3 regions of the Rhizobium atlanticum genome follow, and region 2 is predicted to be linked to each of the others. Evidence: predicted binding sites of a transcription regulator. Region 2 holds the regulator's gene; each other region holds the start of a gene.
What was found. The regulator PhoB, encoded in region 2, activates phosphate uptake and scavenging genes when phosphate is short. The targets are predictions, from matches to a motif close to TGTCATNNANCTGTCAT.
Positions count from the first base shown of each region.

Region 1: PH551_RS16685 (UDP-2,3-diacylglucosamine diphosphatase) is a predicted target of PhoB. The motif match lies at 1,907-1,923, and genes of this name have one in related genera.
Region 3: PH551_RS24545 (DUF2794 domain-containing protein) is a predicted target of PhoB. The motif match lies at 2,345-2,361, and genes of this name have one in related genera.

Region 1 covers NZ_JAQJCJ010000010.1:205,795-209,989, reverse strand. Annotated here, with positions in the region: gene PH551_RS16700 (FAD-binding oxidoreductase) at 1-385, shown strand, start outside; gene PH551_RS16695 (histidine phosphatase family protein) at 451-1,200, opposite strand; gene PH551_RS16690 (hypothetical protein) at 1,383-1,715, opposite strand; gene PH551_RS16685 (UDP-2,3-diacylglucosamine diphosphatase) at 1,984-2,796, shown strand; gene PH551_RS16680 (MFS transporter) at 2,962-4,179, shown strand; gene dgcA (N-acetyl-D-Glu racemase DgcA) at 4,131-4,195, opposite strand, start outside.
Region 2 covers NZ_JAQJCJ010000002.1:118,990-123,184, reverse strand. Annotated here, with positions in the region: gene pstB (phosphate ABC transporter ATP-binding protein PstB) at 1-467, shown strand, start outside; gene phoU (phosphate signaling complex protein PhoU) at 512-1,225, shown strand; gene phoB (phosphate regulon transcriptional regulator PhoB) at 1,351-2,034, shown strand; gene PH551_RS02985 (GcrA family cell cycle regulator) at 2,421-2,954, opposite strand; gene PH551_RS02980 (aspartate aminotransferase family protein) at 3,379-4,195, shown strand, end outside.
Region 3 covers NZ_JAQJCJ010000018.1:153,188-157,382, forward strand. Annotated here, with positions in the region: gene PH551_RS24530 (ABC transporter permease) at 1-348, shown strand, start outside; gene PH551_RS24535 (Bax inhibitor-1/YccA family protein) at 521-1,249, shown strand; gene PH551_RS24540 (GNAT family N-acetyltransferase) at 1,357-1,914, shown strand; gene PH551_RS24545 (DUF2794 domain-containing protein) at 1,921-2,322, opposite strand; gene PH551_RS24550 (DUF1223 domain-containing protein) at 2,621-3,361, opposite strand; gene acnA (aconitate hydratase AcnA) at 3,710-4,195, opposite strand, start outside.

The DNA of each region.
Region 1 (4,195 bases), on a different contig from region 2:
CAATGCCGTGCGGAAGCTGCCAGGGCCGGAATGCGAAATATTCATCGGCCATGTCGGCGGCGCCGCCGGCCGCGTGCCGACCGAAGCCACGGCATTTCCACAGCGCAGTTCGCATTTCGTCATGAATGTCCATGCACGCTGGCGGGAAACCGAGATGGACGGAAACTGCATCGGCTGGGCGCGCGAACTTTTCGAGGCAACCAAGCCGCATGCTGTGGGCACTGCCTACATCAACTTCATGCCTGAGGACGAGACCGACCGGGTCGAAATGGCCTACGGTGCTAATTATGCGCGCCTTTCGGAAATCAAGCTGCGCTATGATCCGAACAATTTGTTCCGGATGAATCAGAATGTGAAGCCGATGGCGGCGGTGCGAGCTGCTTGAATAGATGAAGCGTAGAAGACCCCGCCCAAAACCGCTCCCCACAAGGGTCCCTCGTGGGGAGCGGTTTACCCACCACGCTTCGGCGTCATCGTCACGTCAGCGCCATAGGCATCGCGCAGCTTGTTCTCCTGTCCCGGCTGCCGGTCGGCGGCCTGGTGCAGCGGTATCGTGTCGTAGCCCTGCAAACGCGTTCCCTCGATCAGCGTAACGTCGGAATTCCCAGGATTGTCGGAGCGCTCGAACCAGTCGACGGAGTGGTGCAGGAAATTCATTTCGACCGCCCGGTTGGTGACGCCGTGGCCGACGATCGCGACGTTGTGGTCGCCGTTTTCGGCCTCGCGCATGACGGTCTGAAGGAAGAGACGCACCCGCTGCGCCACGTCCGCCCGGCTTTCGCCGTCCGGCGGCCGCGCATAGAACTTGCCGCTATTGTTGCGCAGCCTCGCCCATTTTTCGAACTCCTCGGGGAATTTCTGCTTCTGCTCGGCACGGTCGTAGATTTCGGTGAAGAGGCCGAAATCCTGCTCGCGCAGAAGATAATCTTCCCTGACATCGCCGACGAAGTTTTCCGGCAGCGCTTCGAGCAGCGCATCCTTGCTCTGGCGCGTGCGCAGAAAGGGCGAATACCAGATATGCAGCTTCTGGAATCCCTGGCTCGGCAGCCCTTTGAGGTACGAAGCGATGACAGCGCCTGCCTCAGCCGCCTGGCGATAGCCCCATTCAGTCAGCGGCACATTATGATCGCCGAATTGGCGGTAGGCCTGTTCGTTGATGTTGCCGAGGGATTCGCCGTGGCGAACGAGAAAGAGACGCATCGGCCATCCCGCTTTGTCGGACATGGAATCGTTGTCATCATGAACGCGCCCGATCGGCAGGGCAATATTGCCGGCCGAAAAGGGGCGTAGCGTCTGGTCGCCGCTTGCCCCCAATCCGCTTGGCCCGTCGATCTTGTTCACTCGGTTCCAAATCGAGAAGCGAGAGAGCGTCTTCGGGGCTATCAGCGGCCCTGGAAGATCTTGATGAGTTTTGGCGTAAACCGGTGAGCCTTGATGTCGAGCAGATCCTGATACGTAGCGCGACCGGAGATCGCGGCCGTCAGATATCGCTGGCAGGCGATCCTCGGAGCGTCATTGTCGGAGACGTTTGTCACGATCCCCGCGGCGCGCCGCGCATTTGCATCGAAATCCTTTGTGCACACTTTGACGAACTCGTTTCTCGCTCTCGCGCTGCCTTGCAGTAGCGTGACTGTCGCATCATAGTCCTGCTGCGTCGGTGCACAGCCGGCAAGCAGTGCCAAAGAAATCATTATTGTCGCGGTTCGGGCGCGCATCATCAATATCCCCCAGGTTACGCCTTGATCGGCAGCTGCTGTTAATTTGATTCTCGGCATGCGGGAAAGATCCAGGACCTCGCGGCGAGAAATTATAATAATCGGATTTCTGATATCGCTATTGCGAGCTTCGATGGGATCTGCGTTTACCATCCAGACGGAACGGCGGGTTGGCAGGGCTTTTCCCATCTTGTCATCTTCCTGAAACACGAGTCTGGTTTTGGAAGGCTAGATGAAAGATGGGGCACGAGCACTGTTCGTGACAGACATGATGGAACCCAGACATTTCCGCACGCTCTTCATTTCCGATGTGCATCTCGGCTCGAAGGCCGCGAAGGCTGATTTCCTGCTGGATTTCCTGCGCTACCACGAAGCCGATACGATCGTGCTCGTCGGCGACATCGTCGACGGCTGGCGCCTGAAGCGCAGCTGGTACTGGCCGCAGGTCTGCAACGACGTCGTCCAGAAACTGCTGCGTAAGGCGCGCAAGGGCACGCGCGTCGTCTACATCCCCGGCAATCACGACGAATTCCTGCGCGACTTCCCGGGCATGCATTTCGGCGGCATCGAGGTCGTCGAGCGCATGATGCATGACGGCGCGGACGGCAAGAAATACCTGATCCTGCACGGCGACGAGTTCGACGTCGTTGTCCGCAACGCCCGCCTGCTCGCCTATCTCGGTGACTGGGCCTATGATACGGCAATCCGCATCAACATCTTGCTCGCCGCCGTACGCCGTCGCCTTGGCATGCCATATTGGTCGTTTTCCGCCTGGGCGAAGCTGCAGGTCAAGCATGCGGTCAATTTCATCGGCGAGTTCGAACGCGTCGTGGCTGAAGAGGCGCGCAAGAGCGGAGCCGACGGGGTGATCTGCGGCCACATCCACCACGCCGTCATCCAGGAGATGGACGGCATCCGTTACATCAACACTGGCGACTGGGTGGAAAGCTGCACAGCGGTTGCAGAGCATGAGGACGGCACGTTCGAACTGATCACCTGGCGAGCGCTTGCTAGCGCAGTGCCGGCGCTTACCGCAGTCGAGCGTCTCGAAGAGGCGGAACTCGCCGCGCAGGCAGCGTGATTTTACAGCCGGCGCAGTCGCGGCGGCTCGCCAGCAATTTAGCCGTTACCGCGAGGTAACAGGCCCAATTTATTTTCTAAAACGTTTCCGGACGGCTATTTCTCGCAATGGTCGCCCCCCGCGGTGGTGTGTTAGGAAAACATCTAGTTTCCTTCAGGTCCACCGATGATTCCCGCTCAACATTCTCCGGGTGAGGGAGCGCCGCCGCGCTTCCGGCTGCTCAGCGCGCTGTCCTATTGCGCGCCGCTGCTCGTCAATGGCGTCGTGCTGCCATTTTTCCCGGTCTGGCTGCAAACCCATAGTTTCAGTGACCGTGAAATCGGCATTATTCTCGCCATACCGATGGTGGTTCGAGTCTTGGTGGCACCTGTCGTCGCCATGGTGGCCGACCGCATGAAGGAGCGCGCCACCGTGCTGCTCTGGTCGGGTGGCCTGTCGCTGCTGACGGCGATCGCGCTTTACTGGACGACCAGCTTTTGGCCGGTGACAATCGTCTTCGCGCTGCAGGGCGCCACCTTTGCGCCCTATGTGCCCGTGGTCGAATCGATTGTCATTTCAGGCGTGCGCCGCTGGGGGCTCGATTATGGGTCGATGCGCGTATGGGGCTCGATTGCCTTCATCGTCTCGACGCTCCTCGGCGGTCAGCTGATCGGCCGGGGGGGCGGCGGCATGGTGCTCGTCGTCATGGTGTTCGGCTTCACGATGACGGTGGCGATGGCGATCTTCTGTCCGCGGATCGGGCCCACACGGCGGCGCGGCCAGCCGATCGACCTGCCGGCCGCCACCGGCAGCGGGTTGCGCGAGCCACATTTGCTGCTGCTCCTGATCGGAGTTGCCATCCAGCAGTCGAGCCACGCGGTGCTCAATGCTTTTTCCTCGATTTATTGGCATCAGCTCGGCTTTTCCGGCACCGAGGTCGGCTTGCTCTGGAGCGCCGGCGTTGCTTCGGAGGTGACGGTGTTCTTTCTGTCGAAGCGTCTCAATCGGCGCTTCAATGCCTGGACATTGATCCGCTTCGGCTGCGCCATCAGCGTCTGCCGCTGGATCCTGTTTCCCATGAATGCCGGCTTTGCCGGCTTCTTCCTGCTGCAATGTTTCCACGGCTTCACCTATGCCTTCGTGCATACCGGCGTGCAGCGGAGAATCGTGGCGACGGTGCAGGAAACGCAGGAGGCCTCGGCGCAGGGCGCCTATTTCTTCTATGTGGGCATGGCGATGGGGTTGATGACCATCGCTTCGGGCTACCTCTACGCCTGGCTCGGCCTTGTCAGCTATTACGTCATGGCGCTCGTCGCGCTTTCCGGCCTCGGGCTGGTCATCTCAGCCTACTATCTTCAGCCCCAGAGGGTGCTTTCCGGCGGAAAGACCAGGGAAGCGGCGTAGCGCAGGCCGGGTTGGC
Region 2 (4,195 bases):
CGAAGTCGATCTATGAAAACGTCTCCTACGGCCCCCGCATCCACGGTCTCGCCAAGTCGAAGGCCGATCTCGACCAGATCGTCGAGAGCAGCCTGCAGCGCGCCGGGCTCTGGAACGAGGTCAAGGACCGCGTGCACGAATCCGGCACGGGCCTCTCCGGCGGTCAGCAGCAGCGCCTGTGCATTGCCCGCGCCGTTGCCGTCAGCCCGGAAGTCATCCTGATGGACGAGCCCTGCTCGGCCCTTGACCCGATCGCCACCGCCAAGGTCGAGGAGCTGATCCACGAACTGCGCGAAAACTATACGATCGTCATCGTCACCCACTCCATGCAGCAGGCCGCGCGCGTCTCGCAGCGCACCGCCATGTTCCACCTCGGCAATCTTGTCGAGGAGAACGACACCGACAAGATGTTCACCAATCCGGACGATCCCCGTACCCAGGACTACATCATGGGTCGCTTCGGCTGATCACGGCCATCCGAAGCCTTCCCCTTATTCGAGGACAAAGCCCCATGGCATCGACACATATTTATTCTGCCTATGATGATGATCTGAAGTTCCTTTCCAGGCGGATTTCCGAAATGGGCGGCCTGGCCGAACAGATGGTCGCCGAATCCGTCCGGGCGCTGGTCAACGGCGATACCGCGCTGGCGCAGAAGGTCATCTCAGACGACGTGATCCTCGATCACACCGAGCGCGAAATCGGCGACAAGGCGATCGTCACCATCGCCCGCCGTCAGCCGATGGCGGCGGACCTGCGCGAAATCATGGGTTCGATCCGCATCGCCGCCGATCTCGAACGCGTCGGCGACCTTGGCAAGAACACCGCCAAGCGCGTCATCGCCGTGCAGAGCACCGGCGTGCCCCGCAAGCTCGCCCGCGGTCTCGAGCATCTCTCCGAGCTGGCGCTTGTCCAGCTCAAGGAAGTGCTCGACGTCTATACGACACGCGCTGCCGACAAGGCGACCGCCATCCGCGAACGCGACAACGAGATCGACGCCATGTACACCTCGCTGTTCCGCGAGCTCTTGACCTACATGATGGAAGATCCGCGCAACATCACGAGCTGCACGCATCTGCTCTTCTGCGCCAAGAACATCGAGCGCATCGGCGACCATGCCACCAACATCGCCGAGACGATCTACTACATGGCAACAGGCGCCCAGCCGGAAGGCGATCGCCCAAAGGATGACAGCGCCAACACCGTCGGCGCCGCGACGGAATAATCCTTCCAAGATTGCGTGCGCGCCCGTTCGGGGCGCGCAAAGAGGTCGCAGCCAATTTCTGAATTTGCGCAGGACGCCTGCTTAAACCCCCAGTTTAAGGCTTGTGCGCGAGGAGACGGACACGCATGATCCCGAGAGTCGCAGTTGTTGAAGACGAGGAAGCCCTCAGCGTGCTCCTTCGCTATAATCTCGAAGCCGAAGGCTTCGAGGTCGATACCATCCTGCGCGGCGACGAGGCCGAAATTAGGCTTCAGGAGCGCACGCCCGACCTGCTCATCCTCGACTGGATGCTGCCCGGCGTCTCCGGCATCGAACTCTGCCGGCGCCTGCGCATGCGGCCGGAAACCGAGCGACTGCCGATCATCATGCTGACGGCGCGCGGCGAGGAGAGCGAGCGTGTGCGCGGACTGTCCACCGGCGCCGACGATTATGTCGTCAAGCCCTTCTCGACCCCCGAACTCGTCGCCCGCGTCAAGGCGATGCTGCGCCGTGCCCGCCCCGAGGTGCTGTCCTCGGTGCTGAAATGCGGCGATATCGAGCTCGACCGCGAAACCCATCGCGTCCACCGCAAGAGCCGCGAAGTCCGCCTCGGCCCGACCGAATTCCGCCTGCTGGAATTCCTGATGTCGTCGCCGGGCCGGGTCTTTTCCCGCTCGCAGCTGCTCGACGGCGTCTGGGGCCACGACATCTATGTCGACGAACGAACCGTCGACGTCCATGTCGGCCGCCTGCGCAAGGCGCTGAACTTCTCCAACATGCAGGACGTCATCCGCACCGTCCGTGGCGCGGGTTATTCGATGGAAGCCTGAGGCTGAGGGAGTGTGTGGGGTGGGCGTTCCCGCCAAACGCACGGCAGTACGGCTTGTGAGGCCCCCCTTGCCGTCGTCGATCGCAGCCGCTTCGTCGCCAGCGTCATTGCGCCGGCGAGGCTTATGCGTCTCGGCACCAACCTCTCCTCCGTCATCCCAGGGCTTGACCCTGGGATCCATGCGGCTGGCACGGCGTGAAGAGCTGATGGCATCCAACTGCTGGGAAACAATTGAAGCCGAGTGCTTGGCTGTGGCTCCCAGGGTCAAGCCCTGGGATGACGGAGTGTGGGGTTGGCTTGGTTGCTATACGCAAAGGTCACCTCCCCAATCGAATAAAAAAACGGGCCACTCGGCCCGTTTCACATGCTCAGCGATACAGCCCCCGCTCAGCTGACCCGTGCCGCCGCCCGGCGCCTTTCGTTGATCGGCTGATAGGCAAGCTTCTGATGATAGCTGCAATAGGGCGAATTGTCGGGGGACTCGCAGCCGCAGAAATGGAAATCTTCCTTGAGCGGGTCGCCGACCGGCCATTTGCAGGTGCGTTCGGTGAGCTCCGTCAGGCCGAGGCGGCGAGAAATCGGCACGACCACATTGCCGGCCGGCACATACTCCATTTCCTCGACGGCATCGACCTCGATCTCTTCCTTCAGCATCGTTGCGCCCTGTTGACGGGTCACGGTGCGGGTGGTGATCCGGGAGGCGTAGTTCGGCGCGCGCGGCGCGGATGTCTGGCGCTTCGGCGTGCGCGCCGCGGTGGCCGTGCCGCCGGCCTTGGCGCGGCCGGGAAGGCTGAGCCTGTGCACCTTGCCGATAACGGCGTTTCGGCTGACGCCGCCAAGCTGCGCAGCAATCTGGCTGGCGCTCAGTCCTTCGGCCCAAAGCTTCTTGAGTTTCTCGACCCGCTCGTCTGTCCAGTTCATGCCCTGTCTCCACCTTTTGCGTTGGTGATGGCAGAATCCCTCACCGTTGTCCCGGAAGCCTCCGAAACAAGAAACGCTTGATCAATTTTGGTGACTAGTTCCGCCGCATGCAGTCTAGTAATTGAACTTTAACCTAGTGTGAGGCTGACTCCGTGACAAGAGTCGCGGGAATCCGGATGAATCGAATTTCAAGTTTTCCCCAACTTGCTGCCTCTGCGTGGCATTTCTGCAATAATGCCTGTTGAAGGCCGAAAGTGCCGCTGCACAACCTTGCTGCATAGGCTAAGGCGCCAGTTTTGTTGACATTGCAGCGCGAAAAGGAAATAGTACCGCTCGCCGCCGAAAGGCGGCATTTTTGATTTTTTGGACCTGGTTTTGTTAGCCGGAGTCCGTGCAAGACAACATTGAACGGGAGACCCGCGCCATGGCTGAAGCCGCGCCGCTTTATGACACCTATTCTCGCGCCCCGCTGCGGTTCGAGCGAGGCGAGGGCGTATGGCTGATCACCGAGAGCGGCGAGCGTTATCTCGATTTCGGCGCCGGCGTCGCCGTCACCTCCGTCGGCCATGGCAACTCGCATGTGGTCGCGGCGCTGAAGGAGCAGGCCGACAAGGTCTGGCACCTCTCAAACATCTATGAGATCCCCGGCCAGGAGCGCCTCGCCAAGCGGCTGACGGACGCTACCTTCGCCGATAAGGTGTTCTTCACCAATTCGGGCGCCGAGGCGCTCGAATGCGCCATCAAGACCGCGCGCCGCTACCAGTTTTCCAAGGGCCATCCCGAGCGCTTCCATATCATCACCTTCGAGGGTGCCTTCCATGGGCGCACGCTCGCGACGATTGCTGCCGGCGGTCAGGAGAAATATCTCGAAGGTTTCGGCCCCAAGGCGCCGGGTTTCGATCAGGTGCCGTTCGGCGACATCGAGGCCGTCCGCGCCGCCATTACCGATGCGACGGCCGCAATCCTGATCGAGCCGGTGCAAGGCGAGGGCGGCGTGCGTCCCGCCACCGGCGAATTCATGAAGGCGCTTCGCCGGATCTGCGACGAAAACGGCCTGCTGCTGATCCTCGACGAGGTCCAGACCGGCGTCGGCCGCACCGGCAAGCTCTTCGCCCATGAATGGTCCGGCATCACGCCCGATATCATGGCCGTTGCCAAGGGCATCGGCGGCGGTTTCCCGCTCGGCGCCTGCCTTGCCACGGCCGAGGCTGCCTCCGGCATGAAGGCCGGCACGCATGGTT
Region 3 (4,195 bases), on a different contig from region 2:
ATCGCCTCGATTCTTGTCCTGGCCGGTGCGCTCGCCGCCGGCAACAGGACGCGCACCCACGATGCGGTGGTGCTGAAGACGCTCGGCGCCACCCGCGCCATGCTGATTCGTGCCTTCAGCTACGAATATCTGATCCTCGGACTGGCGACTGCGATCTTCGCACTCTTTGCCGGCGCCATCGCCGCCTGGTTCATCGTCGCCCGCATCATGCGACTGCCGTCTGCCTTCCTGCCTGACGTGGCGGGCCTGACGCTGGTGACGGCACTCGTTCTGACAGTCGGCATCGGCCTCATCGGCACCTGGCGCATCCTCGGGCAGAAGGCGGCGCCCGTGCTGCGCGAGCTTTGAAGCTGTCCCAAGGCCTTCACCTTACGGCGATTTAACCGGCCGCGCCGTTGCAGGCCCTTGTTTGCAAAGGGCGAAAGCCTCATATTGTCTGCAGGCATGCTGGAGCTCCGCAGCGGCGCCCGGGTCGAGAACCCCGACACCGTATCTCCTTCGGAGCTTGTAAGAGGAAACTATGGCTGATCTTCGTAACTATCAAAGCCGCGTCCAGACCGGCGAGATGATTGATCAAGGCCTGCGCGCATATATGCTCAAGGTCTACAACCTGATGGCGCTCGGCCTGGCGATCACCGGCGTGGCCGCATATCTCGGATTCAACTTCGCGGTCCAGGACGGCCAGCTCACCCAGTTTGGCGCGCTTCTGTTCCAGTCGCCGTTGCGCTGGGTCGTCATCCTTGCCCCCCTTGCGGTCGTCTTCTTCCTGAGCTTCCGCATTCATCAGATGAGCGTCTCCGCCGCCCAGACCACCTTCTGGATCTACGCCGCCCTGGTAGGGCTGTCGCTCTCGTCGATCTTCCTGGTCTATACCGGCCAGAGCGTCGTTCAGACCTTCTTCGTCACCGCCGCCTCCTTCGGCGCATTGTCGCTTTACGGCTATACCGCGAAGCGTGACCTGTCGGCGATGGGTTCGTTCCTGATCATGGGTCTCTTCGGCCTGATCATCGCCTCGCTCGTCAACATCTTCCTGGCTTCATCCGCGCTGCAGTTTGCGATCTCGGTGATCGGCGTGCTGATCTTCGCAGGCCTCACCGCCTACGACACGCAGCGGATCAAGGAACTCTACTATGAAGCCGATGACGTCGCTGTCGCCGGTCGCAAGGCGATCATGGGCGCACTGACGCTTTACCTCGACTTCCTCAACCTCTTCATGTTCCTGCTGCAGTTCATGGGCAACCGCAGATAACAGGCGCAATGAGATCGAAAAGGCGGCTTTGGCCGCCTTTTTTGTTGCGCCGGTTTCGCAGGGATGATTTTAGAGGAGCCTGCTCTTCCGATGGACCTGCCGCCCCGATGTCCTTCCTCCTGCGCAACGCCGCCCAAGCCGACATCCCCGCCATCACGGAGATCTATGGTGACTCGGTCCTGAATGGCGTTGCAAGCTACGAGATTGCGCCGCCCTCCGAGGCCGAAATGGCCCAGCGTTTTTCCACGATAGTCAGTCAGCAATATCCCTACATCGCCGCGGCCGATGCGGACGGAAAACTCCTGGGCTACGCTTATGCGTCGGCCTTCCGCACCCGCCCCGCCTATCGCTGGATGGTGGAGGATTCAATCTACCTGGCCCGCGAAGCCCGCGGCCGTGGCATCGGCAAGGCACTGATGATCGAGCTGATCGACCGCTGCACCGCGCTTGGTTTTCGTCAGATGGTAGCCGTCATCGGTGGCGCGAGCCCGGCCTCGATCGCGCTTCATCTGAAGGCAGGTTTTGTGGAGGTCGGCCTGATGAAGGGCACCGGCTACAAGCACGGCCACTGGCTGGACACGATGCTCATGCAGCGCAGCCTCGGCGAGGGCATGACAACCGATCCGAATCCCTCCACCTACCCCGGTACGCTGTTTGCGGGCTGATAAGAGTTATTTGTCCACGAGTTTCAAGGTTTTGTCGAATACCTTGAGGACCTGGTTCAACTCGTGTCCGCGCTTCAGGATCATGCCGTTGATATTGATCACGGAATAGGCACCCTGCTTGGCGGCAAGCTTCGGGTTCTTCTCAATCCGGAAGAGTGGCATCTCGCCGGAGCGCTTGAAGACGGAAAAGACCGCTCTGTCCTTCAGATGGTCGATGGCGTAATCACGCCATTCCCCCTCGCCCACCATGCGGCCGTAGATCCACAGGATCGCATCCAGCTCGCGCCGGTGGAAAGTCACCGGAAGCGGGTCCTTGCTTTGTTTGTATTCCCTGAGATCGACGATGACCGAGGAACTATTGTCGACGGAGCGGCTTTCGCCGTGTCGCAAATCCGGCTGATCTGTCATCAGGTCTCCAAGGCCTCCGCTTGTGACAGGAGAGTGACAGTTTGCCCGAGCCGCCGCAAATTGCAAGAGCGGCGCTCCTTCCATTCGCCGCACGTCCAGTCACGTTCGCTGGGGACCAAGCAATGCTTTCTCCCCAGTGCCGCATTTCAGTCAAAACAGCGCCTCATTTGCGGGAGATTTATGCATCCCGGTTTGGCGCCAGCGCGCCAAAGGGCCCGGCGGAGCGTATCGACCTTAACCCCAGCCCCGAATACGCTCGGCCGGGCCGCCCGCATTTCACCCGTACTCGGGTGAAATATCAGATGCTTTTTCCCGCCATCACCACGGTCGCGCCGAGGATCGCCGCCGGATCGCCGTCGGCCGTGGCCGACTGTAGCAGGATTGCGCAGCCCTCGAGCTGCGGCCGCTGCAAGACGCTCGCCGGTAGCGTCAGACTGGTCGCCTTGCCATCCCACATGCCGACGGTTTCGACGTTGGTTACGCTGTGCAGATAGGAGATTTTCTTTCCGCTGTTTTCCCCTTTTTCAACGTCGATTGTCTTCTCCTTGTCGAAATAGACCATGACGACATTGGCCTTGCCCTGTCCGGCACCGATCTTGATCTCCAGCTCGTCGCCGCGCATCGCCGCGCTGACGGGAACGGTCAGCCCATTGCCTTCGCTGCTGTAGGTGTCGATCTTGCTGTTGATGCCGGTGAGATCGGCGCCGGCCAAATGGCCGCGCCCATTGACGATGGCCTGCGGCGTATAGACGTTGCTGCGACCCATCGTCCTGGCATAGCCATACTGCCGCTCGGTATTTTCCTTCGAGCTCAGCGTATCGGCCCAGCCGAGATAATTCCAGTAGTCGATGTGATAGGCGAGCGCGATAACATCGCCCTGGTTCACCAGCTTGCGGAAGGCGGCATCAGCGGGAGGACAGGAGGAGCAGCCTTGCGACGTGAAAAGCTCGACGACGCCTTTGGGCTTGCCGTCTTCGGCATGCGCCGAGCCTGCAAGAGCAACGCCGGCGACCAGCGGAATCAAGAAACGGGGGGACATTCACCTGCACCTCTTTTTCAGCGCCGGCGGCGTTTAGGAACCGAAGGCTCTGAGACATGACCGTAGGAATAATCCTTCCGGATCCAAACGAAAAGTCACGAACGGGTGAGACGTAGCTCGCCCGGAAGGCGCTGAAAACAAATCATCGTGAGCCCCATCGAATACTGTCGCCGCAAAGAAGAGCCGCCGGAAATTGCTCTCCGGCGGCCGCCATTATCATAGCAAGCTCCTAGATCCGGATGATTTCAGGCCGATTCGGCCTAAAATCTGAATCCGGATCTACATCAAAGAAGCAGAGCATGATGTTGTCCGAAAACCGCTCACACTTTTCGGCATCATGCTCGACAATCAGGCAGCGAGATCACGCAGAACCGTCTGCAGGATGCCGCCATTGTTGAGGTAGATCACCTCGTCGAGCGTATCGACGCGCGACAGCAGCGGAACTTCCTTCACCGTGCCGTCGCCATAGGTGATCTTGGCGATCTTCCTCTCGCGCGGCTTGATCTTGTCCAGCCCCTCGATGGTGACGAGCTCGTCGCCCTTGAGGCCGAGGCTCTGCCAGGTCGTGCCCTCTTCGAAGACGAAGGGGATGACGCCCATGCCGACCAGGTTCGAGCGATGGATGCGCTCGAAGCTCTGGGCGATCACGGCCTTGACGCCGAGCAGGTTGGTGCCCTTGGCAGCCCAATCGCGCGAGGAGCCGTTGCCGTATTCGACGCCGGCAAAGATGACGAGCGGCACGCCTTCGGCCTTGTACTGCATGGCGGCGTCATAGATCGATGTCTCTTCCTTCGACGGATAGTGGATCGTGTAGCCGCCTTCCTTGCCGTTCGG